3 regions of the Paenibacillus sp. Y412MC10 genome follow, and region 1 is predicted to be linked to each of the others. Evidence: riboswitches for the same ligand, from Rfam matches in the RefSeq annotation. Region 1 holds a riboswitch; each other region holds the start of a gene.

Evidence for each region. A riboswitch is a leader RNA that binds a small molecule or an ion and turns the genes downstream of it on or off. The one in region 1 is predicted to bind ZMP and ZTP.
Region 2: another riboswitch for ZMP and ZTP. It lies ahead of purT (phosphoribosylglycinamide formyltransferase 2); the one in region 1 lies ahead of rpiB (ribose 5-phosphate isomerase B).
Region 3: another riboswitch for ZMP and ZTP. It lies ahead of GYMC10_RS19145 (bifunctional 5,10-methylenetetrahydrofolate dehydrogenase/5,10-methenyltetrahydrofolate cyclohydrolase); the one in region 1 lies ahead of rpiB (ribose 5-phosphate isomerase B).

Annotation. Positions count from the first base shown of each region.
Region 1 is NC_013406.1:6,636,338-6,647,107, reverse strand. It holds gene prmC (peptide chain release factor N(5)-glutamine methyltransferase) at 1-887, shown strand, start outside; gene GYMC10_RS29435 (FtsW/RodA/SpoVE family cell cycle protein) at 1,023-2,210, shown strand; gene GYMC10_RS29430 (FtsW/RodA/SpoVE family cell cycle protein) at 2,521-3,702, shown strand; gene spoIIR (stage II sporulation protein R) at 3,942-4,640, shown strand; gene GYMC10_RS29415 (L-threonylcarbamoyladenylate synthase) at 4,839-6,017, shown strand; gene GYMC10_RS29410 (manganese efflux pump MntP family protein) at 6,087-6,650, shown strand; gene GYMC10_RS29405 (low molecular weight protein arginine phosphatase) at 6,706-7,293, shown strand; ZMP/ZTP riboswitch at 7,401-7,482, shown strand; gene rpiB (ribose 5-phosphate isomerase B) at 7,597-8,061, shown strand; gene GYMC10_RS29395 (TIGR01440 family protein) at 8,142-8,726, shown strand; gene glyA (serine hydroxymethyltransferase) at 8,817-10,067, shown strand; gene upp (uracil phosphoribosyltransferase) at 10,403-10,770, shown strand, end outside.
Region 2 is NC_013406.1:4,276,422-4,287,191, forward strand. It holds gene GYMC10_RS18340 (MATE family efflux transporter) at 1-315, opposite strand, end outside; gene purT (phosphoribosylglycinamide formyltransferase 2) at 634-1,794, opposite strand; ZMP/ZTP riboswitch at 1,877-1,957, opposite strand; gene GYMC10_RS18350 (LysR family transcriptional regulator) at 2,018-2,893, opposite strand; gene dapA (4-hydroxy-tetrahydrodipicolinate synthase) at 3,005-3,880, shown strand; gene GYMC10_RS18360 (ATP-binding protein) at 4,146-5,588, shown strand; gene GYMC10_RS18365 (hypothetical protein) at 5,616-6,071, shown strand; gene GYMC10_RS18370 (YdcF family protein) at 6,099-6,731, opposite strand; gene GYMC10_RS33065 (diguanylate cyclase domain-containing protein) at 6,878-8,479, opposite strand; gene GYMC10_RS33070 (GAF domain-containing protein) at 8,530-9,426, opposite strand; gene GYMC10_RS18380 (GNAT family N-acetyltransferase) at 9,528-10,049, opposite strand; gene GYMC10_RS18385 (hypothetical protein) at 10,764-10,770, shown strand, end outside.
Region 3 is NC_013406.1:4,440,397-4,451,166, reverse strand. It holds gene GYMC10_RS19175 (nitroreductase family protein) at 1-298, opposite strand, end outside; gene GYMC10_RS19170 (MarR family winged helix-turn-helix transcriptional regulator) at 326-784, opposite strand; gene GYMC10_RS19165 (YolD-like family protein) at 1,039-1,290, shown strand; gene GYMC10_RS19160 (CobW family GTP-binding protein) at 1,368-2,477, opposite strand; gene GYMC10_RS19155 (TIGR03943 family putative permease subunit) at 2,474-3,451, opposite strand; gene GYMC10_RS19150 (permease) at 3,559-4,569, opposite strand; ZMP/ZTP riboswitch at 4,724-4,803, shown strand; gene GYMC10_RS19145 (bifunctional 5,10-methylenetetrahydrofolate dehydrogenase/5,10-methenyltetrahydrofolate cyclohydrolase) at 4,871-5,713, shown strand; gene GYMC10_RS19140 (LacI family DNA-binding transcriptional regulator) at 6,022-7,014, shown strand; gene GYMC10_RS19135 (glycoside hydrolase family 32 protein) at 7,195-8,697, shown strand; gene GYMC10_RS19130 (sucrose-specific PTS transporter subunit IIBC) at 8,694-10,115, shown strand; gene GYMC10_RS19125 (Cof-type HAD-IIB family hydrolase) at 10,364-10,770, shown strand, end outside.

The DNA of each region.
Region 1 (10,770 bases):
AGCGGACGATATTTGAATTGACGCCGAAGCGCAGCATCAGGGAAGCCTTTGTGGAGGCTTCTTCTTTTTTAGACCGCATGCGGGTGATGGAGCCGCAGCGGAATGCGCAGCTGCTGCTGGAGCATGTGCTCGGACTGTCGGGAACCTCATATTACATGGCGCTCACGGATCCGTTTCCTGAGGGCCGCCGCCTCGCTTTGGAAGAAGCAATCACTCGCAAAGCGGAGGGCGTTCCGGCGCAGTACATTATCGGCGAACAGGAGTTTTACGGCCGGCCGTTCGACGTCACGCCGGCGGTTCTTATTCCGCGCCCCGAAACGGAGCTGCTCGTGGAAGCGGTGCTGAAGTACGGACAGGAGCTTACCCCGCAACCGGATGGAGGGCTGAAGGTCGTCGACATCGGCACCGGCAGCGGGGCCATCGCCATCACGTTGGCTTTGCAGTCAAAGGGATGGGATGTGTTTGCGAGCGATATTTCGCCCGATGCGCTGGAGGTTGCCGCGCGGAACGCGAAGAAGCTGGGCGCCCAGGTTGAGTTCCGGCAGGGGAACCTGCTGGAGCCGTTCGCCGGCATGGGGCCGGACATCCTTGTCTCCAATCCGCCGTACATTCCGGCGGAGGATATCGAAGAGCTGCAGCCGGAAGTCCGGGACTATGAACCGCGCACGGCTCTGGATGGCGGGCCGGACGGATTGAATCCGTACCGGATCATGATGGCGCAGCTGCCCTTTCTATCGGCGCCGCCGCGCCTGATCGCTTTTGAGCTGGGCATGGGCCAGGCCGGGGATGTAGCGGAACTGCTGCGGAAGGCAGGATACTGGGAGGAAATCGTCACGGTACCCGATTTGGCGGGGATTGACCGGCATGTTCTGGGAATTTTCCGTTAATTGTATTCGGGTCCGATTTCTTTTAAAATAGAGGATGGGCTGCAGAATGAACGTTGGTTTGTTCGAACAGATGGTTATTCTGCCTGAATGGGTACATCGGGGTTTACGGGCTCCGGGCACAGGGGGACCGAAAGCATGCTTCAGAAGTTCAAGAAGATAGATTTTGTCATTGTGTTTGTGCTGCTGATGCTAATGGTCGTCAGCATCACGTCGATATATAGCGCCACGTTCGATACCGCCGGGTTCGAGGGTCACCATATTAAAATGGCAGTATTTTATATCCTCGGTTTCGCGGCTTTTTTCGGGCTTAGTTTGATTGATTATCGAATATGGAATAAATATGCGCTGCACATCTATATCGGAGGGTTAATCACGCTGTTGCTGCCTTCCTTCATCGGTCAAACCAAAAATAATGCCACGGGCTGGATCAATCTCGGCATCGTGGATATTCAGCCTGCCGAATTATTTAAGCTGGTATTGATCATATTTATTACCTATGTCCTTATTCGCAAGGACAAATCGAGGCTGTCTTTCTGGCGGGATATCGTACCGATTGGTTTTCTGACGTTCATTCCGTTTGCCATCGTCATGGTTCAGAATGACTTGGGGAACGGACTCAGTTATATTGTCATACTGCTCGGGTTGTTATGGATCGGCAACGTGAAGTTTTCGCACGCGCTGATCGGACTGCTGCTGGTAGCCGGCATTGCCTTTGGCGGAGCACAGGCCTACATCCACTTTCATGATGAAATTAAAGAATCGAAAATCATGGAGAGCCGCGGTCATTGGATGGAACGGATCGATCCATGGCTGGTGCCCGAAAAAGCTACCGCGAAGGCCAGTTATCATACGAACAATGCAAAGCTGGCCATTGCTTCAGGCGGTATGAGCGGAGAGGGGTACTTGGAAGGCAGCTCCGTGCAATCTTCGCGCGTACCTTATACGTATTCGGATTCGATTTTTGTGCAAATTGCGGAGGAATACGGCTTTATCGGCTCTTCCGTTCTGTTGCTGTTATATTTCATACTCATTCACAGGATGATCCTGATTTCGCTGGAAAGTCGGGAAAAAGCGGGTCCGTTTCTGATCATCGGCATCGTTGCCATGCTGCTGTACCAAATCTTTGAGAACATCGGCATGTTTATCGGCTTGATGCCTTTGACGGGAATCACCTTGCCCTTCATCAGTTACGGCGGAACATCGCTTATCATTAATATGGCGTGCCTCGGGGTTGCCATGAGCGTGAAGCTGCACGGACAGGAAGTGGAGGAGGATATGCCGAATCCGCAAACATACCGTTCCGCGCCAAGCAAACAGGCTTAATGCGGTTAATTAGGGTTTAGAATCGGAGAGATGCTATCGAAAGCAGCATCTCTTTTGTTTTTTCTCCGGTATTCTGGAAAGAGGATCGCGAATTGTGTTAGGGGTGAAAATCTTTTAGAATAATTCATTAGGGGCTTGCATGGCAGGATCCCTGAAAATCTTGACCGTAATGCCACCTTCAGATTAGGGTTTATGGAAAGATGAGTATCAACGACGATAAGGCCAAGGCAAACTTTCTTTTCGAATAATCGTTATATGCCTGTATAGGCAAACCGGGGGTTCGTGTCTCCGGGCACAGGGGGATCAAAGCATGCTTCAGAAATTCAAGAAGATGGATTACGTTATTGTTTTCGTACTGGTTTTGATGATGGGTATCAGCATTACGTCCATATACAGCACGACCGTCGACACCAAATTTGAAGGCTCTCATCTCCGCATGGTTGCTTTTTATATTGTCGGCTTCATGGCTTTTTTCGGAATTAGCCTGCTGGATTATCGGCTACTGATTAAATATGCCAAATATATATACTTAGGCGGTCTAGCCGTGCTGGTCCTCGTGATGTTTATCGGTAAGGATATTAACGGCGCCCAAGGCTGGATTTACATTGGCAGTTTAAGTATACAGCCTGCTGAATTGTTCAAGCTGATCCTGATCATATTTCTTTCTTTTGTATTGGTGCGAAAAAACAAACCGCTGCTGTCCTTCTGGAAGGACGTCGTTCCGATCGGACTGTTGGCGTTCGTGCCTTTCGTGCTCGTCATGGCTCAGAATGACCTGGGGAACGCGCTTAGCTATGTCATCATTTTGCTGGGACTGCTATGGATCGGGAACGTCAAGTTCTCCCATGCGCTGATCGGGCTTGTATTGGTGGCAGGAGTGGCCTTCGGCGGCGCCCAGGCTTACATTCATTATCATGATGAACTGCTGGAATCGAAAATACTGAAGCCGCACTGGGTGGAACGGATTGATCCGTGGCTGTATCCGGAGAAAGCGACCGCCAAGGCCAGTTATCATACGACGAATGCGAAGCTTGCCATCGCCTCCGGCGGCATGAGCGGCGAAGGCTACATGCAGGGGTCGTCGATACAGTCGGGCCGGGTGCCTTATGCGTACTCCGACTCCATCTTTGTGCAGATTGCCGAGGAGTTTGGCTTTATTGGTTCCTCCGTCCTGCTGCTGTTGTATTTCATCCTGATCCATCGGCTGATCCTGATCTCCCTGGAATCCCGGGAGCGTGCGGGACCGTTTCTAATCATAGGAATCGTGGCCATGTTTTTATATCAGATCTTCGAGAATATCGGGATGTTTATCGGCTTGATGCCGCTGACGGGGATTACGCTGCCCTTCATCAGTTACGGGGGAACGTCCCTTGTGATTAGTATGGCGAGTCTCGGGGTCGCCATGAGCGTCAAGCTGCATGGTCAGGAAGTGGAGGAAGATATGCCGGATCCGCATGCGTATCGCCCGGCGGCCGCTAAGCAGCAGGCTTAGATGATGGTCGGGTGGAACTTTGCCGCGGTCTGGGTGCAGTTATTATGAATATAACCAAAACCGAATCGTCATTAGTATGAGAAGATGCCGTTCCCATGGGGACGGCATCTTTTTTGTTAGTCATGATGCATCAATCTATGAATTTTTTTCAATTTGCTAGATTCCACGTTTATATCTTTTTGGGGCGGACATACTGATAGCATCATAGAGTTTCGTTCATAGAGAGGCGGTTGTCCGAGATGACAAATTATAGTGAAACCCTCCGTATTATCGTAAAAAAAATGGTTGTGCTCTTATCCTGCATGTTTATGGTCATCATGGCTTGGGAGGGACAGCAGATCGATACTTCCGTTGTTGGCGGTCCAATCCCTCAAGAATCGATACGGCTTCGCATTCTCGCGAATTCAGATAACCCGTCCGATCAGCTCGTCAAAAGAGAGATTCGTGACGCGGTCGTTGAGCAAATGCAGCTGTGGGTCCTGCAGCTGGAGAACCCGCAAAGCCTGGAAGACGCCAAAGCATTAACCCGGCAGCATCTTCCCGAAATCCGCCAGCTGGTGGGTGAAGAGCTGAGAAAAAGAGGAATTACCTACAATTACGATGTAGAGCTTGGCGTTGTGCCGTTTCCGACCAAATTGTACGGGGGCACAGTGTATCCGGCGGGCGATTACGATGCGCTGCGGATTACGCTAGGCGAAGGCCAAGGACAAAACTGGTGGTGCGTCCTGTTCCCGCCGCTTTGCTTCATCGACGGCGGCAGCGGGGATGCGGCGGCGCAGCCTGTCGAGACGGGGATCCAAACGGTGTCCGCCGATGCGGGCGACGACGCTTCTCCGGAGGAAGCGCCGAAGAAGGCAAGCGAAAGCGAGCCGGAGGTCCGCTTCTTCCTGTGGGATATGTTCCTTGGCATTTGGAACTGGGTGGTAAGCTTGTTTTAGGATGATCCCGCGTATGGATTTCCAATACGGATCGGGTATGATAAACTTGGATGAAGAAGAGTGCTTTCTCTTTGGCGCGACTGGTTTGAATGGGAACCGGCACGGGACTGAAGAACGAGAAGCGCTTTTTCTTTTGGATCATAGGCAAAACGAGTTTGGGTGTTTATATATTTCATATACAGAAAGCTTGGGATAGGTATGGAACAGAACGGGAATGGCAAGGAACGCAACCTGCAGCGGGAACAAGGCTCCCGGAATGCTGCATCGAAACCAACCAAAGTGTGGCACGTCTTAAGCTCCCTCTCCAAGGAGAACCTCGGGTCCGAGAAGGAAGCGAAGCAGGCGCTGCACGAAGCAGGACAGGTGCTTGCACAGGGCGGTACGGTGGCTTTTCCGACGGAAACGGTGTACGGACTTGGTGCTGACGCCGGCAATACGGAGGCGGTCGAGCGCATCTTCGCCGCCAAGGGTCGGCCATCGGACAATCCATTAATCGTGCATATCTCGGAGCTGGCTCAGCTTGACGGCTTGGTCCAACAGGTGAACGAGACGGAGCGGGCGCTGATGGCGTCGTTCTGGCCCGGACCGCTGTCGCTGGTGCTGCCCGTGAAACCGGGCGCCGTATCGCCTCGCGTGACGGCCGGGCTCGATACGGTTGCCGTGCGGATGCCGGATCACCGCGTGGCGCTGGCTCTGATCAGCGCCGCCGGTTGTCCGCTCGCCGCACCGAGCGCGAATCGCTCCGGCCGGCCAAGCCCGACGCTGGCCAGCCATGTGCTGGAGGATCTGGCGGGGGCGATCGACGGCGTGCTCGACGGCGGCCCGGCCGGGGTGGGCGTCGAGTCGACGGTGGTGCAGGTCGGCGAAGACGGTGCCGTCACGGTGCTCCGCCCGGGCGGCGTCACGGCCGAGCAGCTTGCCGCGGTGGCGGCAAGCGTGCGCCAGGACCCGGCGCTGCAGCGCGCCGCCGGGGAGGCGGAGAGCCCGGCGCCGCGCTCGCCGGGCATGAAATACACGCACTACGCACCGAAAGGTGCGATGTGCGTGGTCCAGGGCCCGCGTGCCGATACGGTGTCGGCACGCATCGCGGCCGAGCTCGAGGCGGCGGCCCGGCGCGGGGAGGTGACCGGCGTGCTGTCGTTCGACGAGCACATCGGTCACTACGCTGCGGACGTTGCCGTCTCGCTCGGCAGCCTGGCTGCGCCGGAGGAAGCGGCCCGCCGGCTGTACGCCGGCCTGCGCCGCTTCGATGAAGAAGGCGCGACCTTCATCCTGGCCGAAGCGTGCCCGGACCAGGGGCTTGGCGCAGCCGTCATGAACCGGCTGCTGAAGGCCGCGGGACATCACATCATCCACGTCCATGAAGATGCCGATTAAACGGTTTTAGCATGATTTCCCCCTTGTCCGCATATGGTGTACAAGACCATGGGACTTGGGGGAATGGGGATGTTGGAGGCGTCTGTCCAATCGGGACAGCTTGCGGCGATTCTGCTGATGGCGGTTGCACTCGGGCTAGACGCATTTTCGCTTGGTATCGGAGTCGGAATGAGAGGCGGCATGCGTTTAGGCCATATGCTGGGCATCAGCTTCATGATCGCGTTGTTTCACATGCTTATGCCGCTGGCCGGCTTGTTTGCCGGCCGCTATGTAGGCATGCTGCTGGGGCACGTCACAGGGTTTGCGGCAGGCGGGCTGCTCCTCCTGCTGGGCGGGCATATGCTGTATAATGCTTGGCGGGGCGGGGAAGGTCAGCGCATTCATCCTACCGCGTTCTTGGGCATGCTGTTGTTTTCGCTAAGCGTCAGCATCGACTCCTTCTCGGTAGGCGTTTCGCTCGGGATGTTCGTGGATGATGTGCTGCTGATCGTGATCTCCTTCGGCGTCGTGGGCGGTTTGCTGTCCATTCTCGGCCTGCTGCTCGGCCGTCAGGTGAGCAACAAGCTGGGAGAGTACGGCGAAATGCTGGGCGGACTGATTTTGATCATCTTTGGCGTGATGTTTATCTTTTGACGCAATATTTGTTACAATAATCCCAAAACAACCTACAACGGGGAGGTACGGGACCGTGAAAAATATATTGTTTGTCTGCACGGGGAATACCTGCCGCAGTCCGATGGCGGAAGGAATGCTGCGCAAGCTCGCCAAACAGCGGGGCATTCCGCTGGAAACGCAATCCGCCGGCGTCTCGGCCGTAGACGGCATGCCGGTATCCCGTCATGCGGAATCGATACTGCGGGACCAGGATATTCAAGATCGCTTGGTATCTAAGCCGCTGACCGCGAATCTGGTGGAATGGGCAGACCTGATTCTGACGCTGACCCAGTCGCATAAGCAGTATGCGATTCGGCAGTTCCCGCATGCCGCCGACAAGATGCACACGCTGAAGGAATTTGTGGAGGATGACCGGCGGGTGCTGGATGATCTGCGGGAGCAGGACAGCCTGTACGCAACGCTCGAGCTGGCCAGATCGCTGGGCCGCGATGTCAGCGACCGCGACCGGGAGCGTCTGATCGAGCTGCGCCAGCGCATTCCGAGCTTCGATATCTCCGATCCCTTCGGCGGCTCGCGGGAGGAGTACGAGGCGACGGCGGCGGAGATTCGGACGGCGCTCTTCCGCCTGCTGGACAAGCTGGAAGCGGATCAGCATAAATAGGATCGGCTTCCACGGAAGCGAAGAGTAAATCTGGATCCGGGCTCAATATGGCTAAAAAAGCCGCTTGCCTTTCGCAGGGTATTGCTTTAAGATGAAGGTGAAAAACATGAATCCGATGTAACTGGCGACGAAGTGGATGAAACCACGATGGAGCATCGGAATATACGGCCGGTCGCCTGGGCAAAGAGCATTTGGAGCACAATACGTGCGCCGACTGCTCTTTTTTCGTCTTTTGCGTGGAGTTTGGGTTATAATGAAACAAGCTAAAACGCAAAAGCGAACATTCGAGGGGGTTTTTCATAGATGAAAATTGCATTGGGTACCGATCATGCCGGCATTCGTCTGAAAGAGGAGATCGTGGAGGTCATTCGGGGTCTTGGACACGAGGTGGAGGATCTTGGCTGCGGCTGTTCCGATTCCGTGGATTATCCCGATTACGCGCTTCCGGTGTGCGAGAAGGTGGTCTCGGGTGAAGCGGATCGGGGCATCCTGATCTGCGGAACGGGAATCGGCATGAGCATTGCCGCCAACAAGGTGCCGGGCATCCGCTGCGCGCTGACGCATGATGTATTTTCGGCCAAAGCCACGCGTGAGCATAATGACAGCAACGTGATTGCGCTGGGCGAGCGCGTCGTCGGCCCCGGGCTTGCTGCCGAGATCGTCAGCGCATGGCTGACAACGGATTTCAGCCAGGGCGAACGTCATGTCGGCCGCGTAAACAAGATCAAGGCCATCGAGGAGCGTTACCTGAAGAGCGAATCGCGATAGGTCGACGCGTAAAGCTGCTGCGGTTATTGCGTATGGAATGAAGCATCTTCTGTGAAAAAATTCATCGGGAGGACTGTGACATGACGGATATCTCCAAGGTTTCCTTGAGCGAACAGACGGCGCGGATCGTCCGCGAGCTGGCCGAAGCGGCAGCCTTAGGACCGGGCAAGGTGCTGGTCATCGGAGCCAGCACCAGTGAAGTGGTCGGACGCCGGATCGGCACAGGCGGCGCTCTTGAAACGGCGCAGCAGCTTCTTCAGGGCATTGCCGAGGTTCAAGCGGAATTCGGCTTCGCTGTAGCCTATCAATGCTGTGAGCATTTGAACCGGGCGCTAGTCATGGAGCGGGGACTGCTTGAAGAGCTGCGCCTGACGGAAGTGGCGGCTGTACCGATTCCGGGGGCGGGAGGCTCCATGGCCTCGGCGGCGTATCGGAGTATGAAGGAGCCCTGCCTTGCGGAATCCATTGAGGCCCATGCGGGTGTCGATATCGGCGAGACGCTGATCGGCATGCATTTGCGGAGAGTGGCGGTTCCGTTCAGGCCGAGCGAGCGTTATATCGGCGATGCGCGCGTAACGGCGGCTTACACCCGGCCGAAGCTGATCGGTGGGGAACGCGCCGTGTACCGGCTTGAGCAGCGGGATGATTCCACAATGTGCGATTGATTCGAATGAGAGCTCGCTTTAGTCATTAGGTAAACTTGTAGTCTTGACTTGGCAAGAGAAAATAACGATTGATTATGGGAGGATATGAACATGATGGAACATTTGCGGAAGAATGACCCGGCTGTATTGGAAGCGATGGATTTGGAACTGAAGCGTCAACGCAGCAACATTGAGCTGATTGCCTCCGAGAACATCGTCAGCGAAGCGGTTATGGAAGCCATGGGGACGGTGCTGACGAATAAATATGCGGAAGGCTACCCTGGCAAGCGTTATTACGGCGGCTGTGAGCGAGTGGATATCGTGGAGGATATCGCCCGCGACCGCGCGAAGGAATTGTTCGGTGCCGAGCATGCCAACGTTCAGCCGCACTCCGGCGCCCAAGCGAACATGGCGGTGTATTTGGCTGCGCTCAAGCCTGGAGATACCGTGCTCGGCATGAACCTGGCCCACGGCGGCCATTTGACTCACGGAAGCCCGGTTAACGCGTCCGGCCTTCTGTACAATTTCGTTGCATACGGCGTGCAGGAAGACACGTTCCTTATCGATTACGACGAAGTCCGCAAAGCGGCTTTCAAACACCGTCCTCGTCTGATCGTGGCGGGTGCAAGTGCATATCCTCGCATCATTGATTTCGAGAAGCTTGCTGCCATCGCGAACGACGTAGGCGCATTGTTCATGGTCGATATGGCTCATATTGCGGGTCTCGTTGCCGCGGGTCTTCACCCGAATCCGGTTCCGCATGCCCATTTCGTAACCACCACGACGCACAAGACCCTTCGCGGACCTCGCGGCGGCATGATTCTGTGCAAGAAGGCATGGGCACAGGCGATCGACAAAGCGGTGTTCCCAGGCTCCCAGGGCGGACCGCTCATGCATGTCATTGCTTCCAAGGCCGTTGCGCTTGGCGAAGCATTGGATCCGTCCTTCAAGACGTATGCAGAGAACGTCGTGAAGAACGCGAAAGTGCTGGCTGACACCCTGATCGAGGAAGGCCTGAACATCGTTTCCGGCGGAACCGATAACCATCTGATGCTGGTCGATACCCGCAATCTGGACATCACCGGCAAAGACGCAGAGAAGGTGCTGGATTCCATCGGGATTACCGTCAACAAGAACGCCATCCCGTTTGATCCGACGAGCCCGTTCGTCACGAGCGGTATCCGTATCGGTACGCCGGCGGTAACCTCCCGCGGCATGGATGAGCAGGCGATGGTGAAAATCGCGAAGATTATTGCCATGACCTTGAAGCAGCCTAAAGACGAAGCAACGCTGGAAAAAGCGGGCCGTTTGGTGGCTGAGCTTACGGATCAATATCCTCTTTATGCCGAAATGAAATATTAATCACAGTTTCGTCAGCATAAGAGGCCTATGATAAGAGGACCCCACCTGAAGGTGGGGTCCTCTTTTAGGAGCTGTCACATTCTGGCCAGATTGCTATGCTCGCATGTTCCCGGTCGGGTCGCTTCGCGGTGAGGATCAATACAGGCGAAAATGGAAAACCTAGGTGCAGGGCTGACGCAGATCCGGTTATAAGGTCAAAACTCACGGAAATAAACATGACTCGTGCAGGTGTCAATTGACTAGAGGGAATGATATAATAGACAGGATTTATGGAGCTCACAAGTATTTACGCCCATATTGAAATAACATTTGCATTCAAACCGGAGGGACCAGACATGGGAAAATTGGTGATTTGTGATCACCCGTTGATTCAACACAAACTTACATTTATACGCGATATGCGGACTAACACAAAAGACTTTCGCGAATTGGTAGATGAAGTCGCGACTTTGATGGCTTATGAAATTACGCGGGAGGTTCCCCTTGAATCGATATCTGTTCAGACGCCGGTAGCCGAAACCCAAGGGAAAGTCATTTCCGGCCGGATGCTCGGCCTCGTGCCGATCCTGCGTGCGGGTCTTGGCATGCTGGACGGCGTGGTCAAGCTGCTTCCCGCTGCCAAGGTAGGGCATGTCGGATTGTTCCGCGACCCGGAAACGCTTCAGCCCGTGGAATATTATACGAAGCTTCCAACCGACGTGAC
Region 2 (10,770 bases), 2.4 Mb from region 1:
GAGGAATACCGTGAACACCAGACTGATCCATATACTCGTTCCCACGCTTTTGCGGACGCCTGCGATATCCTTAGCTCCAAAACGCTGTGCCGTTATGATAGACAAGCCAGCCGTCAAGCCTTGGGCAAAGCCGATGACAAAAAACAAAATGCTGCCTGTCGAGCCAACGGCTGCAAGTGCGTTCACGCCAATGGTACGTCCCACGATAAGGGTGTCCGCCATGTTGTAAAATTGTTGAAAAATATTACCGATCAAAAGCGGGATGGTAAACATGATAATCAGCTTGATCGGACTTCCTTGCGTCATGTCTCTCATGTAGATTCTCCTATGCCGTCAATAAACGTTCCTCTAGAGATTTATTTGAAATATTATGCTTCAAACAGCGCTTATCGCATCGAATGGAAACATTATAATGGGTGAGGGTCGTTTGTATTCTTGTGTATCTTATCATGAAAGAACATAAATTTCTCCCTATTTATTCCCGAAATCAAAACTAAAAGCAAGTACTCGTCATTAGAAGAGTCTGTACCCGATTTGGATCCCTGATTTCTCTATAACTGAAAAGGCCAACCGGTCATTTCGGTTGGCCTTTTCAACATGATGACATGTGATATCCCTATGGAATTCCGATGTTTATGCCTCTTCGACGGCAAGCTTATCCAAGGCCAGCTTCGCACGTGACCGCGCTTCTTCGACATCGCCGGCGGTTGACAGCGCGACTGCTACTCGTCTTCCGACCTTGGTTACCGGTTTGCCGAACATGCGAAGCTGCGTATTCGGAACGGCCAGCGCTTGATCGGCGCCTGTAATCGTATAGTCTTCCAGCTCTCGGCCGGCTTTCAGGGGGCGGCTGGCTCCCGGCGTGATCAATTCGATCTCTGGTATCGGAAACCCGAGAATGGCACGGACATGAAGCGCAAATTCGGATAGATTTTGCGTGACCAGCGTAACCAGCCCAGTATCATGCGGACGCGGGGATACCTCGCTGAAGTACACCTTATCCTCGGCCAAAAATAATTCAACGCCGAACAAGCCGTATCCGCCAAGCTCGTCGGTAATCTTCCGCGCAATATATTTAGCTTCCTCGATTTGCGCTTCAGACATATCGTGCGGCTGCCACGATTCGATATAATCTCCGCTTTCCTGAATATGCCCGATCGGCGCACAGAAGCTTGTTCCATTGACGGAGCGGACGGTCAGAAGCGTGATTTCCGACTGGAATGAAATGAATTCCTCAATGATCACCCTTCCGTTCTGCACGCGGCCGCCTTCCATGGCGATGTTCCAGCAGGACTCGATATCCCCTTCCGAACGGCACACGCTTTGACCTTTGCCGGAGGAGCTCATCAGCGGTTTGATCACGCACGGAAAACCCATGTCCAGGACAGACTGCTTGAATTCCTCATAGGTATCGGCAAATCGATATTCCGCAGTCGGCAGTCCCAACTCCTCTGATGCCAACCGGCGGATCCCCTCACGGTCCATCGTAAGCTTTGCGGCTCTGGCGGTAGGAATCACCCGAAACCCCTCATCCTCCAGCTTCACCAGCTCCGCAGTAGCCAGCGCTTCAATCTCCGGAACGATCAGGTCCGGCTTTTCCAACTCAATAATAGCGCGCAGCTTCTCTCCGTCCAGCATATCGATCACATGGCTGTGATCGGCAACGTGCATGGCAGGAGCATCGGCATAACGATCGACGGCTACGGTTTGGACACCCAATCGTTGTGCTTCAATTACGACTTCTTTCCCTAGTTCTCCGGATCCCAGCAGCAATATTTTTTTCGTTTTGAACATCGTTGTTTTATCCCCTTTTCATAGTTTCAGAGACGATAGAAGCCCAAGAAAATAATAAAGAGGTAAGGGAAATAAACTCCCTTACCTCTGCCCAGGCGTACGGCCGTTGTCATTCATGTGCTCCCTCATGGTTCCCCATGCTACGCCAGTCACACATAAACCTATACATTGTTACATAAATGATACTGAATCTTTTCGTTAAATGCAATATCAGCCTGCGTCCTTAGGATTTAGACTTCAACATTTCGATCATATCCTGAAGCGAGTGTGACAGCCATTTCTTAGGATGAACGACAATCTGGATGTCCAGTCGAATGTCTGGGTGTTGAAAGGGAAGAATCGCCAGCTCTCCCCTCTTGATTTCCTCCTCTGCTACCATTCTCGGCAATAGGGAGATGCCGGTGCCGGACATGATATATCTTTTGATTGCCTCGGGGTTGCCCAATTCCAAACCAATACGGACGGGAGCTCCGCTGGCGCGCAGCACTTTTTCCAACATGATTCGGTAATTGCAAGTATCCTCGGTCATAATCCATTCGTAATCAGCCAGATGCTCCAGCTCGATGACGGGCAACCTGTGAAGCGGATGATCCGGATGGGCAATCAGATGGAGGGGCTCTTCCCGGATCGAGATCCAATTCAATGAAGTGTCTTCCGGTTTGTTCTCCAGAATAAGCCCGAGATCGTACTCGCCCTCTCTTACCTTACTGACGATGCTATCTTCACGATCCGTTTGCAAGCGGATGGCAAGATCTTCATGCTCCTGTCTTAGCCGATGAAGGACGGATGGAAGAAAATATGCGGCAAGCGAATCGATCGTTCCAATCGATAAGATGCCCCCGCCTTGTTTCGTCAGCTTTTCCTTAGACTGCTGGAACAGATCCAGCATTTGGACAGCATACTTGAACAGCTCCTCCCCTGACTTCGTCAGGCGCAGGCCTCTGCCATACCGTTCAAACAGCTTGACGCCGTATTCCTTCTCCAGCTTCTGAATCTGGGTGGTAACGCTGGATTGTGCATAACCCAATTCGTCAGCAGCTTTAGTAAAGCTCTTTCGAACAGCAACCTCCCTGAAGGTTTGCAGATAGATCAGTTCCATCGCTCTCTCCTCATCAATAATATTGATAATAACTATCTATTATTATAGATAACACCGATCCCGATTCCCATGGTAAAGTAAAGCCACAATTCATGAAATGGAGGAAAGATCATGTTGAGTCCGCAAGATTTGAGAGGTATTTATGTTCCGGTGGTCACTCCCTTTTCACATGAATACGCATTGGATGTTCCGTCTTATCATCGTTATTTGGAGAATTTGTTATCCCATGACATTCAAGGATTGATCATCAACGGTACGACCGGAGAGGCGCCGACGGTAACTTGGGAAGAGGTCGTTCAAGTGGTGGAGGAAACGCGAAAAGGTCTGGACGGGCGGCAATTGCCGGTCATTATTGGTACGGGTACCAACGATACGTTCTCCAGCATGAAGCGGACGGAATGGGCAGGACATATCGGGGCAGACGCGGTATTGGTGGTCACGCCGTATTACAGCCGCCCTTCGATTGAGGGCATTATACAACATTTCTGCAAAGTCGCGGAGGTGGGGATACCGGTTATTTTGTACGAAGTTCCTTCGCGCACTGGAATTTCCTTACCGGTCGATGCCATTCGAAGAATCATGGAGATCCCCGGTGTCATCGGAATGAAGGACAGCACTGCGAGTACGGAGCTTATGAGAAGCTTGTCTCCATACGATACGAAGCCTGTTCTATGCGGGGACGATGTCCGCTTTCATGAGATGCTGTGTCATGGTGCATCCGGGGGCATTTTGGCGTCGGCCAATGTGAATACCGAGGCTTTTATCCGTGTGTATCAATTAGCGGCCCAAGGGGATTACTCTCGTTCCGAAACGGAGTTTGAAGTGCTGCTTCCCGTTATTCATCAGTTGTTCGCAGAATCCAATCCCGCTCCGCTAAAATGGCTGCTTGCCAAGCAAGGCCTTATCTCATCGGACACCCTGCGCCTGCCGATGGGCCCCATTACGGATGAGCTCAAGCTATCTTTGAATCAAGCATTCAAAGGCTGAGAAACTTTAAATCATGGACGTAACAGGTTTCTCCTCAAGAGTGGCGGGACGCATTCGCTTCCTTGCCATGCTTGGATGGATGATTCGATGCTATAGGGCGCACATGCTTTCAATCAGCAGATGATGGGATGGATGATACTGACATTTTACGCAAAAAAAGATATCCTGCTTAGATCTATCGCTTTAAAGGATTGATGAATGAAATCGCCCCACTTATAATATGGGTACATTCAATTCCTCCCAGAAATTTGAAAGGAGACTTGCAGTGCTGCCCTATTCCAGCCCTAATCATGATTTTGCCTTTGAACAATCTGTAATCGGTATGGCTTTGGTATCGCTAGATGGAACGATTCTTAAGGTCAATTCGGCACTATGTGATCTGTTGGGTTACTCGCCGCAGGAGTTAACTGCCGGGGCGCCGCAAGAAGAAAACAGCCTCCGCGAGTTATTGAATCGAGTGATTCAGAACGCTAGGGCTGCCCAGGGTCATCAGCCATCCGTCCCCCCGGTTGAATATGCTTACCGTCATCCGTCTGATCGCGAGTTATACCTTAGTGCACGCTGCAGCGTTGATCACGATCCGGAGCGGGGGCCCAAGGGATACTTGGTACAATTCGAGGATCGAACGCTGCTGAGACAGCTCATGAAACAGCTGGAGCAGAAGGAACAGAAGCTGAACGAGAAGGAAAATTCGTTTCTGCAGCTGCTGGAAGAGCTCCCTCTCTCCGTGCTCATAACTAAAAAAGGCATTGTGCATTATGTTAATTCTGCCGCGCTCCGGCTCGTCAATGCGATGCACCTCCGTGACGTGCTGGGCATTTCAACCGACGTGATCGTCGACGCATCGTATCATCACACATTGATGAAACGCAGGGCAACGTATGCCGAGAGCGGAGAAATCGGAAGCGTCGATTATCTGATACGCTGTCTGGACGGGCAGGAAAAGATGGTCACGGGATTCACGTTAATCATACAATATGAAGGCGAGAAAGCGGCCGTCGGCATCTTCAAGGACATCACGGAGCAGCGGATGGAAGAGGACCGCGTGATGCAATCCGAGAAGCTGACGACCGCCGGCCAATTGGCCGCCGGCATCGCTCATGAAATTCGAAATCCATTGACATCGATTAATGGATTCGTGAAGTTATTGCGATCCGCGGAACGCAGCAACGAGCTTTATTTTGAAATCATCGAATCGGAGCTCAAACGCATCGAGCTCATCGTCAATGAGCTCTTGGTGCTCTCCAAACCGCAGGGCGCCCACGTGAGCGGACCCATAGACGTGTCGGCCATACTGGATCAGATCATTACGCTGATGAAGGTGCAAGCCGCTCTCAAGAATATAGAGATCATTCCCCATTATCCACTGGTTCCGATCTATGTACAGGGCGAAGTCAACCAGCTCAAACAAGTGTTCATCAATCTGCTGAAAAACGCGATGGAGGCGATGAATGACGGGGGAAGCATCACCTTGGACATTGTGCACAGCGGGCCCGAGGTGCAAATTATCGTGCAGGATGAAGGCGTTGGGATGACGCAGGATCAGATCCAATCACTGGGACAGCCCTTTTTTACAACGAAAGACACCGGCACGGGACTCGGTCTCATGATTACCAAGAATATTATTCATAATCACGGCGGTACGATGAACGTGGAGAGCACTCCTGATCATGGGACAACCTTTACGATCCATTTACCTGCTCTATAATGCGTACATATATCGGAGGACATAGGCATGGACATTCAAGATTCAAACTTACATAAACAATTTGCAATAAACTGCTTCAATCAGGTCTGGGATATCTTGGAGAAGAAGCAGCGGACGCCGGAAGACGAAGAGAACATGATTCACATGTGTCATGCTTCCTTTTGGCATTGGAGCCGGGTGGCGGATCATACAGAGCGCAACCTGTCTATAGGGTATTGGCAGCTCTCCCGAGTATACGCGGTAACGGGTCAGGGCGATCAAGCACTGCATTATGCCAAGCGCTGCATCACGATCGGGTCATCGGCTAACCTCGAACCCTTCTACATCGGTTACGGATACGAAGCGGAAGCGCGGGCCTATCTGGTTCTGGGGAACAAGGAGCATGCATTGGCATCCAAGCAAAAAGCGGCAAGTTATCTCGACAAGGTAACGGATAAGGAAAGCCATCAGATGCTTGCCAACGATCTCGGAAGTCTGGACTAACACGCAAACTGCGCATGATCGGATCTTTTATCGAAAGGGTTTTGTCAGATGATAACCGATATAATAAAAGACTTCTCTGCATAAAAAGGGGAGCTTGCTTCTTACGCTTTGGTAAGCGCTCCGTGACGCGGGGGAAGGATTGGCTTCGAGACCCATATCTTCAGCCATCGCCATCGCCCGCTTCATGTGCAGCGGATCGCTCACGATGAGATACGAGGACAGCCCTGCCGCATCGCCTATCTTGTTGGCATAGTACAGGTTTTGCTCGGTGATCGTCGAACTCGTCTCTACCAGGATGTCCCTCTCCGGAACGCCGTGTTCGATGGCATATTGTTTAGCAGCTTCCGATTCGGCCACTTCCTCTTCCGACCCGCGTCCCCCTGTAAAAATGAGCTTGTCTACGTATTGTTGATCATACAGCCATAACGCATGATCGATGCGCCCCTGAAACACAGGCGAAGGTTTCCCCTTCCATACTGCGGCACCCAGAACGATCGCTGCATCGGAGGGAATATTCACCGTTCGCCCTGCATATTTCCAAATCGTGTATCCCACATTAATCGAATAAACCAGCATGATGGCTATCAGTCCCAGCAAAACTCTCAACAAGACGCGCTTTCTTCTACTTCCTGCTTTCCGCGGCTGCATCAATCGGGTCATGCAACACCTCCAACTTCCACTCGTTCAACTCCAGCCTTCATTTTAGCATCATATGTACAGGGATATAATACAGCAAAGAAGCCTGCAGCTCCATAATGGAGCTGCAGGCTTTTGATTATCCAACTTCCTCTTGGTTCCAACGGACATCAATCCGTTTCATATCCATATAGCGTGACTCTGTTCTTCCCCTTGCTCTTGGCAATATGCATGGCTTTCTCCGTTTCGTCAGTCAAATGGGAAAGACTCAGCATGGAGGTAGGCGTTAGGCAAGCCGCTCCTACGCTTACCGTCATAAACCCGTCTTCCTCCGTTCGGTCCTTGGGGATGCTGAGCGCCAGGACGCCTTGACGTATCTTCTCAGCCACTTCATAGGTTCGGTCGGGATCGGTATCTTTGATCTTCAATATAAAGGTTCCGCCGCCGTAACGCGAAACGGCCGCTCCATAGTATTCGCCTATGATTTTCAGTGCGTCGGCAATCCATTGCAAACATAAATCCCCGCCGTATAAACCATGAAGCGTGTTATACACCCGGAAATCATCGATATCGACCATCAACAAGGCCAGAGAAACCTGATTCTGAATGCATTCCTTCCAATCCGTCGCCAGTTCTTTTTCGAATGTTGCCGGATTGGGCAGTTCGGTCAACGGATCAGTTGTCACGTAGCTCTGAAGCTGGTTCAATACATCGGAATATACGCGATCGGGGCCTCCATCCGGTGTGCCCTCTCTCAAAATGACCATAATGGATGATTTGCGTCCCTGATGGATGGCTGCCAGCATATATTCAAGTTCGATTCCCTTTCCATCCAGCGTTTCGAACCAGCCGCTGCCGGAAACGAGCTGGGCTTGATTCTGATCCATCCGTTTGATTTGCTCTTTTAGACCCAGGCGGGAACTATCGCTAGCTAAGGTGTATATTTCAAGCTGGAGCAGTTCCTCGGGCCTCGTTGCGCCAAACAGCGTCTCGGCCCGCGAATTGCAATACACGATGGTTCCCGCCGTTGTCAGTGACAAGAAGGCTACGGGGGAGTGGCCCATAAGCTGCAAATACCGCTCCTCGTTCTCCCTGAATATGCGTGCATTCTGAATGGCCTGTTCTTTGGCTTGTCTTAATTGAACATCGGTTTGCTTGCGGACAATCGATTTCAATTGGGGGAGTACGCTTAATTCCTGAGACTTCCATGAGTATGAAGTGCCCTCCACCACCTGCCTCCATTTTTCGAACGATTTTCGAGGGGATAAGCGCATTCTATCCTCTTCTTGTATAACGGCTTTGGCCGGATCGCCAGCCCAATCCACGATTTCAACAACCTCCGGCCTGAACCACATGACATAGTTTTGTTGACCTGGCGACAGGGCAAGATACAATACGCCGGAGGCCGCACCCTTGAATGCTTTGGCAGGCTCATACTCTGCGCTGAGTTTCGAGCTGTGGTACGTATAATCCTCTGCTTGGGCGGATAACCAGCCGGCCAGCTCCATGACTTGCTTCGAGGTCGGCGTCGTGCCGTACAGCATCAAATTATCCTGGTAATAGACGGCGGCACCGGTAGCGCTCATTAAATCCAGCAGGCCCTGCTCTTCGGTCTCAAGCTGCTCAAGCACCTGATAGACATCGGTGTTGCCGATGAAAATTTCGGTAAAACGGGCGGATAAAATTCGAAGCCTGAGCTCGGTTTGGTAATCGTCGAGCTGCTGGCGTTGATATAGTTCGTTGGAGAAAAAGGATCCCAGAAAATTGCACAAGTTGCGGGTGCGGTGAGATACGTATTTTCGGCTGTAGTGATGGCAGGTGATTAATCCCCATAACTGGTTGTCATGGATAAGGGAGATCGTGGTTGTCGCGCGCCGACCCCCATATTATGAAGGTACTCAATATGAAGCGGCGACACGCTGCGAAGAACGGATAAACTGAGGTTCAGCGGCTTTCCGGTCAAAGGCTGCACGGTGGGGATAATCTCGACCGGCGTATAACCCGCGTCAACAATCGTACGCAGCCAATTTCTCAAATACAGTTCACGGGCTTGCCGAGGAATATCCGATGCCGGATAATGATGGCCCAGGAAGGATTCCAGCCCTTGCTCTTTGGCTTCGGCAATCACTTTTCCGTTCCATTGATCATCGAATTCATACAGCATCACACGGTCATAACCCAGAATGTCCTTCACGAGCTCGCAAGCCACTTGACTTGCTTCAACCCGATTCTCGGTTCTTTTCATCCGACTGAAAAACGTTTGTATCCATTCAAAATCATCCGTAAAGGGCACGGTATCTTCCGAAACCGGCTCCAGTTCCAGAAGAATCAGCCCTTCGCTTTCGTGAAGAATTCCGATAAACTCAATCGGCTCATTGGCAACCGAAATCGTAAGATTGATATATTGTAAGTCCGGTGTCGCTATCGCTTGAAGGTCTCGGCGAATCATAAGCTCAAATTGCGTTTTTCCGATAAGCTCCTCAAGGCCCTGTCCCAAAAGGGATTCGGCGCTGATCCCGAGCAGCTGCTCCGCATTTCGGCTGCACTGCGCGATCCTGAAATCGTCGATAGGATTAATGGCAAGCAGTACGCCATGGGGCTGAATGTATCCTGGAATGTGAATAGGTTCTTTTTCGCAATTGGTCAGGTCGATCGGTTCATCCGTTACATAATCGCCCTCCGTCAGTAACTTTCGATTAAGTGCATCCTGTTCAGTCATTGCTTATCAACTTCCCTTATTCACAGATTTAAAACCAAATGCCCAATGCATCTCATTGTTATAAAGAGATACATTGGGCACAGCATATTATAACAACAGGTCTATGAAATTGTACGCCATTCAGACTCTAGCATAGCATAGTAATACTCATCCCACCAAACCTCGCCTCGTGGGATACACTGCCTAAAGCAGCCTTCTCTCCTCATGCCAAGCTTCTCCATCACCTTATACGAAGGCGTGTTCTCTGGCTGGCATGTCGCGATGATCCGGTGTATTCCCAATGCTTCAAAGCCATGCTGAAGCAAAGCTCCGGCGGCTTCCGTAGCATACCCCACACCGTGGTAGGCTGAATGAAAGACCCAGCCGATCTCGTAAGTATGTTCGCCAAAGCAGGGATGAAACACCATGTGTCCGATCACGCGTTGTTCCTTCTGCAGCATGACGGCATAATGATGCGCTTGCTCGCCCTTGTTCTGCTCCAGAAATTCCTTCACCGTCTCTTCCGTATGGACCGGCTCCGGCATGTAAAACATCACCAAGGGATCGGATGTATATTGAAGAACATCCTGCCAATCTCCTGGTTCAAATTCGCGAATCACTAATCTTTCGGTAACGATATGCATTTGCCCGACTCCTCTTCAAGTTGTATTTCCGTGTCCTCTCTGCTCACACTTCAATACAGGGACAAATGCGATTCGCCGTTGATCCTTTTCTTTGTCTATCCTGATAACGCCGGGTCACCTTCTTTCATGCTGCAGGCTGTTTATATTTTATTCGACTTTAGGTATGAAACTCCTTCATAAATTGTAAAATTACTGGATATTTTGTCTTAATATCGATTTGTTTTTATCAAAATGCATGCCTTCATGATGTAAGCAGAAGCTTAAGAATTCTTCTATCTTGGATAACTTTAAACCTTTGGATGTCGTGTAGGTAGACAAGGGCGGTATCTTGCAGATGCGTCAAATAGATATGTCCTGCACTCCACTTCACATGGTTGTTCATTCCGCTCGGAATCCATTCCGCCATATCATCCGGGATATCCCGTCAGCGAGTATTTCATTCTATCATGCGGATTACAATAACCATAGGCAAGCCGAAACTTTCGTTCGTCAGCTTGCACAAATCTGTCACGGGCTCCAAGTTCATACGTTTCATGCGACTGCCCCCGTCTTCTAGTTAAATAACGGAATCGTTCAGCATGTTTTTCCGCCCGTGCTGCAACATTTCTACAGATCTCCCGTCTATAGAGGTGCAGCAAGTACATTTTACCAATTCGCGCATGGCTTGGCTGTATCCTAGCCTTTAGGATAATCTACACTTGGAGGATACCTATCATGAACA
Region 3 (10,770 bases), 2.2 Mb from region 1:
TCTCATCTGCATTGTCGAATGCGTTCATATCTCCAAATACCGCAATGACTGCCGAAGAAGTTGAAACTTGTGTTTTGTTCCCTGGTGCCAGCTCTTCAAGCGTCGCTTTTCCTTCCGGGCTATCAACGACAAGAAATCTCCAAGGCTGAAGATTAACGGATGACGGAGCCAAAGTCGCTTCTTCCAAAATTTCAGTCATCTCTTCACGGCTGATTTTGACCGATGGGTCGTATACCCGCACAGAGCGGCGGGAAGTAATAATTTCTTTATAATCATTGTTTAGGGTCGTTACAGACATGGTATTCTCTCCTTTAGTCTCTATAAGTTAATCGGTTTTGCTTGGGTGTTTCATCCGTTGAATCTGGCTGTTCAGTTTCTGTAAAGCATGAACAAGCGCAAGTCGTTCTGATTCCGTGAGGTCTGCCTGCAGTTCCTCCATAAATCGATCTTTCTCCGCCTTAAACGCTGCGACTTTACTTTTGCCCACTTCAGTTAGCTGAACCAACGTAATCCGGTTGTCATTCTCGCATCTCGTCCGCAGAAGCAATCCTTCCGCTTCCAGCTGTTGAACATGACGGGTCACCGCAGCCGGATCGATAGACACTGCCTTCTGGAGATCCGACTGGCTAATTTCGCCGCCGGTCAGTTTGCAGAGGAGTTCCAGCCGATTGGGACTAACACCGGCACATCGTTCAAACCGAGTCGCAATGTGCTTATTCAGATGCATTAGCAAGTACAGCAGGTCTTGTGTATGGCATGTAGAGATGATAAAGACCTCCTTCAATTCATTGACTCGTCAATGGTTGATGGGTCAATCATATATGTTTATTTTCTGAAAATCAAGTCTTTTGTATAAAAAAGCGAATCGAGTCCATAGTTCCTTCAGATAATCTGAATCCTGGGAGAGCCCGAGAATTCTGAATCGCATTTGATGTATAATAGATAGTAGATTCCTAATTCATAGAATGGATGAAAGATTCGTTTTCATTGAAAATGTAATGCTGACGCATGAACAACATAAATCAGGAGGACAAGATTATGGCAAAAGCAAAAGTTCCAAAGCGACCCACCAGGGATGAGTTTGTACTGGAAGAGCTCGGAAATCAGCTTACGGAAGCTTATCAGGAGGAATCGATCATCGTACTGACGGTCTGGGGATGGGAAGAGGCGGTCCGCGGACAAATCGATCAAATGGACTCCCGCACAGGGAAGGTGCATATGAAACAGAACGGCGTCATTACGAAGGTTCCTTTTATGGATATTATGGAAGTGAATTATCCCAGGGACTAAACATAAGCGAACCGAAAAAAAGGAGATCCCTGAGGATCTCCTTATCTTTTTTTCATATCCCTGCATGCATTCAAATGTCACTGCACCACGCCGCTGAGCAAATCCTCCCACTGCTGGACAATGCGCGTTTTATCCAGGCGATGGCCGATTAACGTAAGATAGCCGCGCTGCAGCTTCAGCGTGCTGGGCTCGATGGCAAGCTGTGAACCTGCCCACTGAACCAGGGAGGGACCCGTGGAGAGCTGAATATATCCTTTGGCCCGTAGCAGGCCGGAACCGCGTGCAGCGAGAAAGGTTTCGATGAGGCTGATCTCAAGCGGGAAAGGGGTCGGTGCAGATAGAGTCAAGGTATCCAGGCCGGTATAGGAATGGCTGCCGTGTCCGGCCTCCTCTTCATGACCATGGCGATGGCGATGCTCATTATGAATGAAAGCTCCTTCATGGTTGCGGCGACCCAGCTTGCTCCGATCTTCTTCGCCGGTCCAAGCGCTGCCTTGCAGGCGGTCCGCAGGACTCCCTTGCCGGTTCGAAGAATGAGATGAATGGCTATGATTCTCCGTTGGCTCTAGCTGAAGGGCCGCAAACATTTCATGCTCATCCAAACGGCTGTAGTCGGTTACGGACAGGCTTGCCGTCGTATTGATTTTTCTAATGGAGGTAATGACTTTATGGATCTGTTTCTCTTCGCATTCTCCCGCCTTGTTCAGGATGATCCGGTCCGCGAAGCTGATTTGTCCCCGCAGGGTACGGACCAGCTCGCGACTGGATGCAAAGAAGCTGTTGTACTCGAGAAATTTGCTGCAGTCGGCCAAGGCGATTTTGCCACGGATCGATATTCGATCCACCAGTGACGGATCCTGCAAATCCTCAAGAATCTGTTCAGGATTCGCCACTCCGGTCGTCTCGATGAAGACGAGATCGGGCTTTTGATCTAACAGGCTTTTCAGGGCTTGCCCCAGCTCGTCGCGTTTGGTGCAGCAGATGCAGCCGTCAAGCAGCTTCTCGATCGGAAGATCAGGCATTTCACCGGACAGGATATCGCCATCCACGTCCTGTTCGCCCATCTCATTCATCAGGACGGCGGTTCTCCATTGCCGTTTGGCGGCATACGCCAGCAGCCTGAGGAGCAGCGTGGTTTTGCCGCTCCCCAAAAATCCGCTAATCAGCACGACGGGTATCTTGTTCATTTATTGATCTCCTCCTTGGTCTCGATATCATTCGAATACAGTTCATCAAACTCCGCGACAGAGTCCGGATTCGTAAAAATGTAAGGGGATGACGGCTGTTCGATCGGCTGAATCCGTTCCGCTTGAATCTGCAGCGTTTCCTTACCGTCCACGTTGGCGACCTGGATCGTGCCATCGATCTGAACCCACGCGTCATTCGCGAACGACGAAGCATTCGCGTCGCGCACAATGACCCCGAACGGGACGGCGTCTGCCGTGCAGCACATCACGAGGAAGCGGCTGACGGCGAAGGCGTCTTCGTTCATATGTCCATCGCGGAAAACAAATCCTTGGACGGTGATGGCCTTTCCTTGAAAATGCTGTTTGTACATATCCATGGCCCCAACGGTCTCCGAGAAAATGTCCGGCTCCACTCGGATGACGGGTAAGGTATATAAGCGCTTGGCCAGCTCCGCGAATTCCACGCTGTAGATGTCTTTGGGAACAAAACGCTCGTTCCGTGCGATGTCCTCCGCTGCCGCCAGGTCATCATTCGTTCCATGCTTCTCCATGCCCGATACGGCGGGAGCATTCCGCTCCTCGGTTTTACGGCGAACATCGGGGTTCGGATAGGTGTAAATCATGCCTTTTTTGGCCGCCATATCGCTGCCGAGGGCTTGGTCCGGCAGGAGCAGGCCGAACAGCAGCGGCACCGAGAATAACCCGTAAACCGATATGTTTTTGATCAGTCCGCTGGGCAGGGGGTGCTCGCAATCGCACACCTCGCCGGAAACTCCCGCAATGGCGTGCCACAGCATGCCGAAAGCTATGAACAACAGCGGCACGGGACAGAGCAGAAGCAGGGTCTGCATATGGGGAGCCAAGTAATAGTCCAGCGAATTTGATGCGTTTAGATGCATGATATAGGCGGCTAGAGCTGCGATTAGCAGCGACCGCAGCATATAGTGGCTTCGCAGGCTCAGACTGGGATTCACGTCCCGAACACCTCCAATCTCAAGTGGATATCCGAAGGCATAACAGCCTGAAGGTGCCGTTATTCCAACCGTTTTCGTGTATTGCCACTCTAGTTTGTTTACTACACCTAACCGCCGAATAGCGCGTTGACGGTTACAGAGCCGATAAAGACAAGCGTAATCACCAGCAGGCTTAAACCGATCACGAATTTGGTCTTGAAGGTAGCCGACAGCATGAGCAGGCTTTTGAAATCCAGCATCGGGCCGAGAACCAGGAAGGAAACCAGCGGGCCGACGGTAAAGGTGTGCGTGAATGCCGATGCCACGAAGGCGTCCGAAGTTGAGCAGAGGGACAGGATGAAGGCAAATCCCATCATGAACAGATAGGAGGCGGCAGGACCGTTCCCCAGAGCCAGCAGTTCCTCCCTCGGAATGAAGGATTGGATGCAGGCCGTCAGGAAAGCACCCAGGACTAAATATTTGCACATCTCGATCAGCTCGTCTCCGGCGTGGACAAACATGCTTCTCCAGGTTTTGGGATGCTCATGCAACAAACGTTCCCCCTTGCTGGAGCCCTGTTCGGCGAACTCTTGAAGAGAACGCTTCAGGGGGCTGCTTTTTGAAAAAACATAGACGAGCAAACCCGTCGTCACCGCGACTGCAAAAGCCAGTCCCATTCGTCCGATCGTCACTTCGGGATGCGAACGGAAGGCCATGATCGTTGATGCGAATACAATGGGATTCAGAATAGGACCGCTGAGGATAAAGGTGACGGCGATATAGGCGGGCATACCTTTCAGCATCAACCTGCGAACGACCGGGATCATCCCGCATTCGCAGATGGGAAACAGGATGCCGAGCATGGAAGCGAACAGGACGCCAACCACCGGATTCTTCGGCGTGAGACGCCGCACCCATTGCTCTTGTACGAACAGCTGCAGAAGGGACGACAGCAGCACTCCAAGCAAAATAAAAGGAAGTGCCTCAAGGAAGATGCCCGTGAAGACGGTTTTAATCTGCTGTAGGTCTTGGCTGGGTATGGGGTTTAAGTCCCTCTGCAGCCATATCGTCAAGACCGGAATCACGAACACAAGCGGCAGTATAAAGGGCAGCATTTTGAAGATCGCCGGATATCTCATCAAGGCCTCCTGGAGCGAATTGTTCTTAGGACATTCTATGCTTGTACCATCGGCAACATACGTGATTTCATGGAATAAATCAAAAACTTTACGATTAAAAAGCAGCCGCATAGCCGGTGGCGCGAAGTCCAAAGTCGTGATATATTAAAAAAAGTTATCCATGTGTTACTGGCGTAGCTTGGGTTACCAAGAGGGAGCACATGGGATCATATGCCGTACGCCTGGGCAAGAGGTAAGGAGACGTTCGAGTCGCCTTGCCTCTTTATGTTTTTTTAATACAATGGCGAAGGAGCGGATTAGCATGAGTAAGGAACCCGTAATTTTGGATGGAAAAAAAGTATCCGATGATATCAAGGCAAAGCTGGCGGTGAAGGTACAAGAATTGAAACAGCAAGGGGTAACCCCTTGTCTGGCAACGATTCTGGTTGGCGATGATCCTGCTTCGGCGACCTATGTGCGGATGAAGGGAAATGCGTGCGAGCGGCTTGGCATCATATCCAAGAAAGTAGTGCTGGAGACATCGACAACGACGGAGGAGTTGATCGCCGCGATTCAAGCACTGAACGAGGATCCGAACGTCCACGGTATTCTGCTTCAGCACCCGGTACCGCACCATATCGATGAGCGGGCGGCTTTTGATGCCATCGACATTAAAAAAGACGTGGATGGAGTAACCACGCTCGGGTTCTCGCAAAATGCGTTTGGTTTCGCCGATTACCCGTCATGTACGCCGGCGGCGATTATCGCGATTATGGACTATTACAGCCTGCCGATCGAAGGGAAGCATGCGGTGGTGGTCGGACGCAGTCCGATTCTGGGCAAGCCGGTATCGATGATGCTGCTCAATCGCAACGCCACGGTTACGATCTGCCATTCGAGAACGAAGAACCTTGGGGAGATTGTGTCCCAAGCGGATATTGTGGTTGCGGCCGTAGGCAAGCCTAATTTCATTCAAGGGGACTGGATCAAGCCGGGTGCCGTCGTGTTGGACGCCGGTTACAATAAAGGAAATATCGGGGACTGCGATTATGAAGCCTGCGCCAAGGTGGCATCCGCAATCACGCCGGTACCGGCGGGCGTCGGCCCCGTGACGATTGCGACATTGCTGAAGCATACCGTCGAATCGGCCGAGCGAACCGTCTAAGGCAAAGGGAATGCACTTGACCATTAACATGTGAAGTAAGGGTGCACTGCGCTCACTGAATCATCCCTTCGAATCCTTCATTTCATGCCAGAGCCTGGAACATAGAAGCAAATATGGACGATGCAATGCTAGGCTTGGAGCCCGCATTTCACGGACCCCTGGACGTCATGGTATAGTTAGGAATAAGCGAATTACGAAGGGGAGAGATTCATGTTTATACGAATCATGGCCTGTTGTGCGGGACAACAGAGAGCTGCAGAGAATGATCCGTTCGATGCTGCGCTGCTAACGGCTCCGGAGATCTTGGCATGAAAAACACGATCGCCGATATTGCCCACAAAGCCGGAGTTGCCAAAAGCACGGTCTCCCGTTTCTTGAACGGAGGATCCGTCAGTCATGCGACACGCCGCAAGATTGAGCAGGTTATTCAGGAAACCGGCTATATCCCGAATTCTTTTGCGCAAAGCCTGAAAGCGAAAAAAACGAGCATGATCGGCACCATTATGCCACGTCTGGACTCCTTCTCCGCATCGCAGACGGTCGCCGGCATGGACGAAGAATTAAGAAAACACGGATATCAGCTTCTGATCATCAACGCAAGCCAGGATTTATCCAGGGAGATCGAAGCGCTGTATGATCTCGCCAGACAAAAAATATCAGGCATTATTCTGTTCGCCACGCAGGTGACGGAAACCCATCTTGCCGCGATTCAAGAGATCGACATTCCGGTCATTCTGCTCGGACAACAGCATGACCATGTCCACAGCATGATCTATAACGATTATGCCGCAGGTTATGACATGGGCCGGTACGTGCTGTCGATGGGACATCGTCAAATTGCCTATATCGGGGTGACGGAAAAGGACGTTGCCGTCGGAGTCAAGCGGAAGGAAGGGTTCCTCAAAGCGGTAAGCGAGTATGAAGAGGCGGAAGCGGTTCTCTATGAGAGTGGATTCAAGATGTCGGATGGTGTGAAGACGGCATGCTCCATGTTTGAGCTGAACCGAACGCTGCCAACGGCCGTGGTCTGCGCCACGGACAACATTGCGCTAGGCGTGATGAAAGCGGCGCACATGAAAGGCATCCCTATTCCTGACCAACTTTCCGTTACCGGATTTGGCGGATACGACGTAACCGAGGTGATTCATCCCGGGTTAACAACGGTGAAATACGGATATTTCCAAGCGGGCCACCTCGCGGCACAGCATATTATGAAGCTGGTCAACGACGAGCCAGTGGATTTCCTAACGGTCATGAATTGCGAGATGATTCATCGGGAAAGCGTTGACAATCTGAATTAGGTATTTTATACTTCAAATAACGGAACCGGTTCCAATCCGAGTGTTTGCTTGGTATTGGAACTGAGTTCATTATTTTTACCTTTGATTGGAACCGGTTCCACCGCAGTTGGATTTATTCGCGTGCACGCGCAGCATGATCTGTTTGATTTTTCAGGAAGCCTATTTTTAAGGAGAAGAGATATGGACAGAGAACTGAAATACCGACGCCTGGATCAGGCTTCTCCCGAAGAGCTTTCCTCCTTAAGGAAGAAAGTGCGATTGAGCGAATGGAGGCAAAAATTTCACGTGCAGCCCATCATGGGCCTGATGAATGATCCCAATGGATTTTCTTATTACAACAGAGAGTATCACTTGTTTTACCAATGGTTTCCTCTGGGCACGTTTCACGGCTTGAAATACTGGTACCATACTTCCTCGAAAGATCTGGTGGTCTGGCAGAACCAAGGCATCGCTATTGAACCCGGTCACCCGCATGATACATATGGCGCTTATTCGGGCAGCGGTATCGTGAAAGATGGCAAACTATGCCTCATGTATACCGGGAATGCCCGGGATGAGGAATGGAACAGGCAATCTTATCAATGCATGGCTGTGATGGACCGCGACGGATCCATCACGAAGCTCGATAAGCCGTTGATTGACCATGTGCCGGACGGATATACCGAACACTTCCGGGATCCGAAAGTATGGCAAGACAAAGACAAGTACCGGTTCGTCATCGGTGCCCAAAGGGTTAATCAGACAGGTGCGGCTGTCGTTTATGAATCCTCGGATCTGTTGGTTTGGGAATTCAAGGGGGAGATACAAACCCGACTTCAGCATTTCGGCTATATGTGGGAATGCCCGGACTATTTTGAATTGGATGGACAGGGCGTGCTTCTGTTTTCCCCGCAAGGGCTGCTTCCGGAGGCCGACCATTTTCGAAACATTTACCAATCCGGCTATATTTCAGGCAAGCCGCTCAATAGGGATACGCTGGAGTTTGATCACGGTCCCTTTTGCGAGCTGGACAGAGGTTTTGATTTCTATGCGCCGCAGACCATGCTGGATGAGAAAGGCCGGCGCATCATGGTGGGCTGGATGGGTTTGCCGGATATCGGGTATCCCACCGATTCGCATGGCTGGGCCCATTGTTTGACGCTTCCGCGTATGCTTACGTTCCGTGAAGGCAGGCTGATTCAACAGCCGGTTCCCGAGCTTCAAGCGCTCCGCGATCATGCCGCTGAGGCAGAGGATACGCTTCACAGCGAAGTGAAGAGTTACGAGGGGGTTCAAGGAACCGCATTCGAAATGATATGCGAGTTCCAAGCCATCGAGGCGGACGTCGTTGGCATTGAATTTCGGGCTGGCGAAGGGGAACGAACCGTTATTCGATATGAATCCGTCCAACGGAAGGTTACGCTGGATCGCTCTTCTTCGGGTGCAACGATTGTCAGTGATTACGGAGCGGAACGATCCTGTATGCTGCCAACCGAAAGAAATTCGATCAAATTTCATCTGTTCGTGGACATTTCTTCGGTCGAGCTGTTCATCAACGATGGCGAAGAGGTGTTTACAAGCAGAATTTTTCCGAAGTGGAACAGCCGAAACATTCGATTTTTCGTACAGAACGGCAGTGCCGGCTTGAAGGTCCGGAAATGGGATCTGACCGAAGCCGTAAAAGATAAAGAAGGGGCTGAATGAACATGGCAGCGGATAACCGGGAAATCGCAAGGCAGGTAGTGGAAGCCATTGGCGGCAGGGAGAACATCGCTTCCTTTGCCCATTGTGCGACCAGACTTAGAATCATGGTTCATGATCAGAAGAAGATCGACCAGAAGAAGGTCGAGCAGATCGACAAGGTCAAAGGAGCCTTTTTCAACTCCGGGCAATACCAGATCATTTTCGGAACAGGAACCGTCAATCAGATTTTTGAAGCGGTCGAATCCCTTGGAATGGAGAGCACAAGCAAGGAAGAACTGAAATCTCAGGCAAAAAAGTCGGGCAATCCGTTTCAGCGGGCGATTCGTACATTCGGTGACGTGTTTGTGCCGATTATTCCGGTACTGGTCGCGACTGGCTTGTTCATGGGGCTACGAGGATTGCTGACCCAGGACACCGTGCTTGCCTGGTTCGGTGCGACACCGGATGATATCTCGGCTAATTTTCTGCTCTTCACCCAGGTACTGACGGATACGGCTTTCGCTTTCTTGCCGGCCTTGGTGGCATGGTCCGCATTCAGGGTGTTCGGAGGCAGCCCCGTGCTGGGTATCGTCCTGGGATTGATGCTGGTTAACCCGGCTCTTCCCAACGCGTACAGCGTGGCGAACGGGTCGGCTGAGGCACTCATGATCTTTGATTTCATTCCGGTTGTCGGGTATCAGGGCTCGGTCCTGCCGGCATTCTTCATTGGACTGCTGGGCGCGAAATTCGAGAGATTTTTGCGAAAACGCATTCCTGACGCCATCGATCTGATCGTTACGCCGTTTCTGACCTTGCTCGTTATGATAACCCTCGGCCTGTTTGCGATCGGCCCCGTGTTCCACTCCCTGGAAGAGGTGGTTCTGAACGCGACGACCTTCTTGCTGGAGCTACCGTTCGGTATCGCGGGTCTGGTCATCGGTTTCTTTAACCAGATCATTGTGGTCACCGGCGTGCATCATATTTTCAACTTCCTGGAGATCCAACTCCTTGAGAAGACAGGGAGCAATCCGTTCAATGCGATCGTGACCAGCGCCATGGCAGCGCAGGGTGCAGCTTGTCTGGCTGTCGGACTCAAGACGAGAAATAAAAAGCTCAAGGCATTATCCCTGCCATCGGCATTCTCCGCCTTGCTGGGAATCTCCGAGCCGGCGATCTTCGGGGTCAACCTCCGTTACGTCAGACCGTTTGTTATCGCCTTGATCGGCGGCGGTGTGGGCGGTTTCATGGCTTCCATCTTTCAGCTTAAGGCCACAGGCATGGCCATTACCGTCATCCCGGGCACGCTGTTGTACTTGAACAGCCAGCTTCCTCTTTATATTTTGTGCAACCTGACGGCGATGGCGATTACGTTCGTGCTGACCTGGATGTTCGGATTCAATGATAAAATGCTTGAAGAGGTCCGCTCGGAAGCGAAATAAAGCCATAAGAGAAAGGTCCGCCCTGAACAGGCGGGCCTTTTTGGTCCGGATGCTGGTAAATCGTCTGGCTGACCGGCTTTCTTGTTCATTAAAATGGATATCTTGAAAAGAGTGCTCCCCTGCCGTTTTTGGCGTTAGCTGGACTTGATCCCGGAAGGCTTGGTAAAATTATGGCTTGCTCTGAAATGCTTTTCATCATTTACAATACAGTTACAAGCTTGAATATACGTAAAGAGAGGCGAGCGTTATTGATGAAGAAGATCCTATTTTTTGATATTGACGGTACGCTGCTGGATCATGAGAAGCAGGTTCCGGCGACAACGAAGGAGTCCATTGCTGAATTAAAGAAGGCCGGCCATATCGTAGCCATTGCTACGGGACGCGCCCCCTATCATTTTGAAGAGCTGCGGGAAGAGCTCGGCATCGATTCTTATGTTTGCTTGAACGGTCAATATGTGGTTTATGAAGGCAAACCGATCTACGGTCATCCTCTGGCGGAGGATGCCTTGCAGGAGCTGACGGAACAAGCCGTTCGGCTGGATCATCCGATTATCTATGCCGGCAGCGAAGCGATGAAGATGAACGTAACCGAGCATGTCCATATCGATTCCAGCTGGGGGGAGCTGAAACTGACGATTCCGGAATACGATCCGGA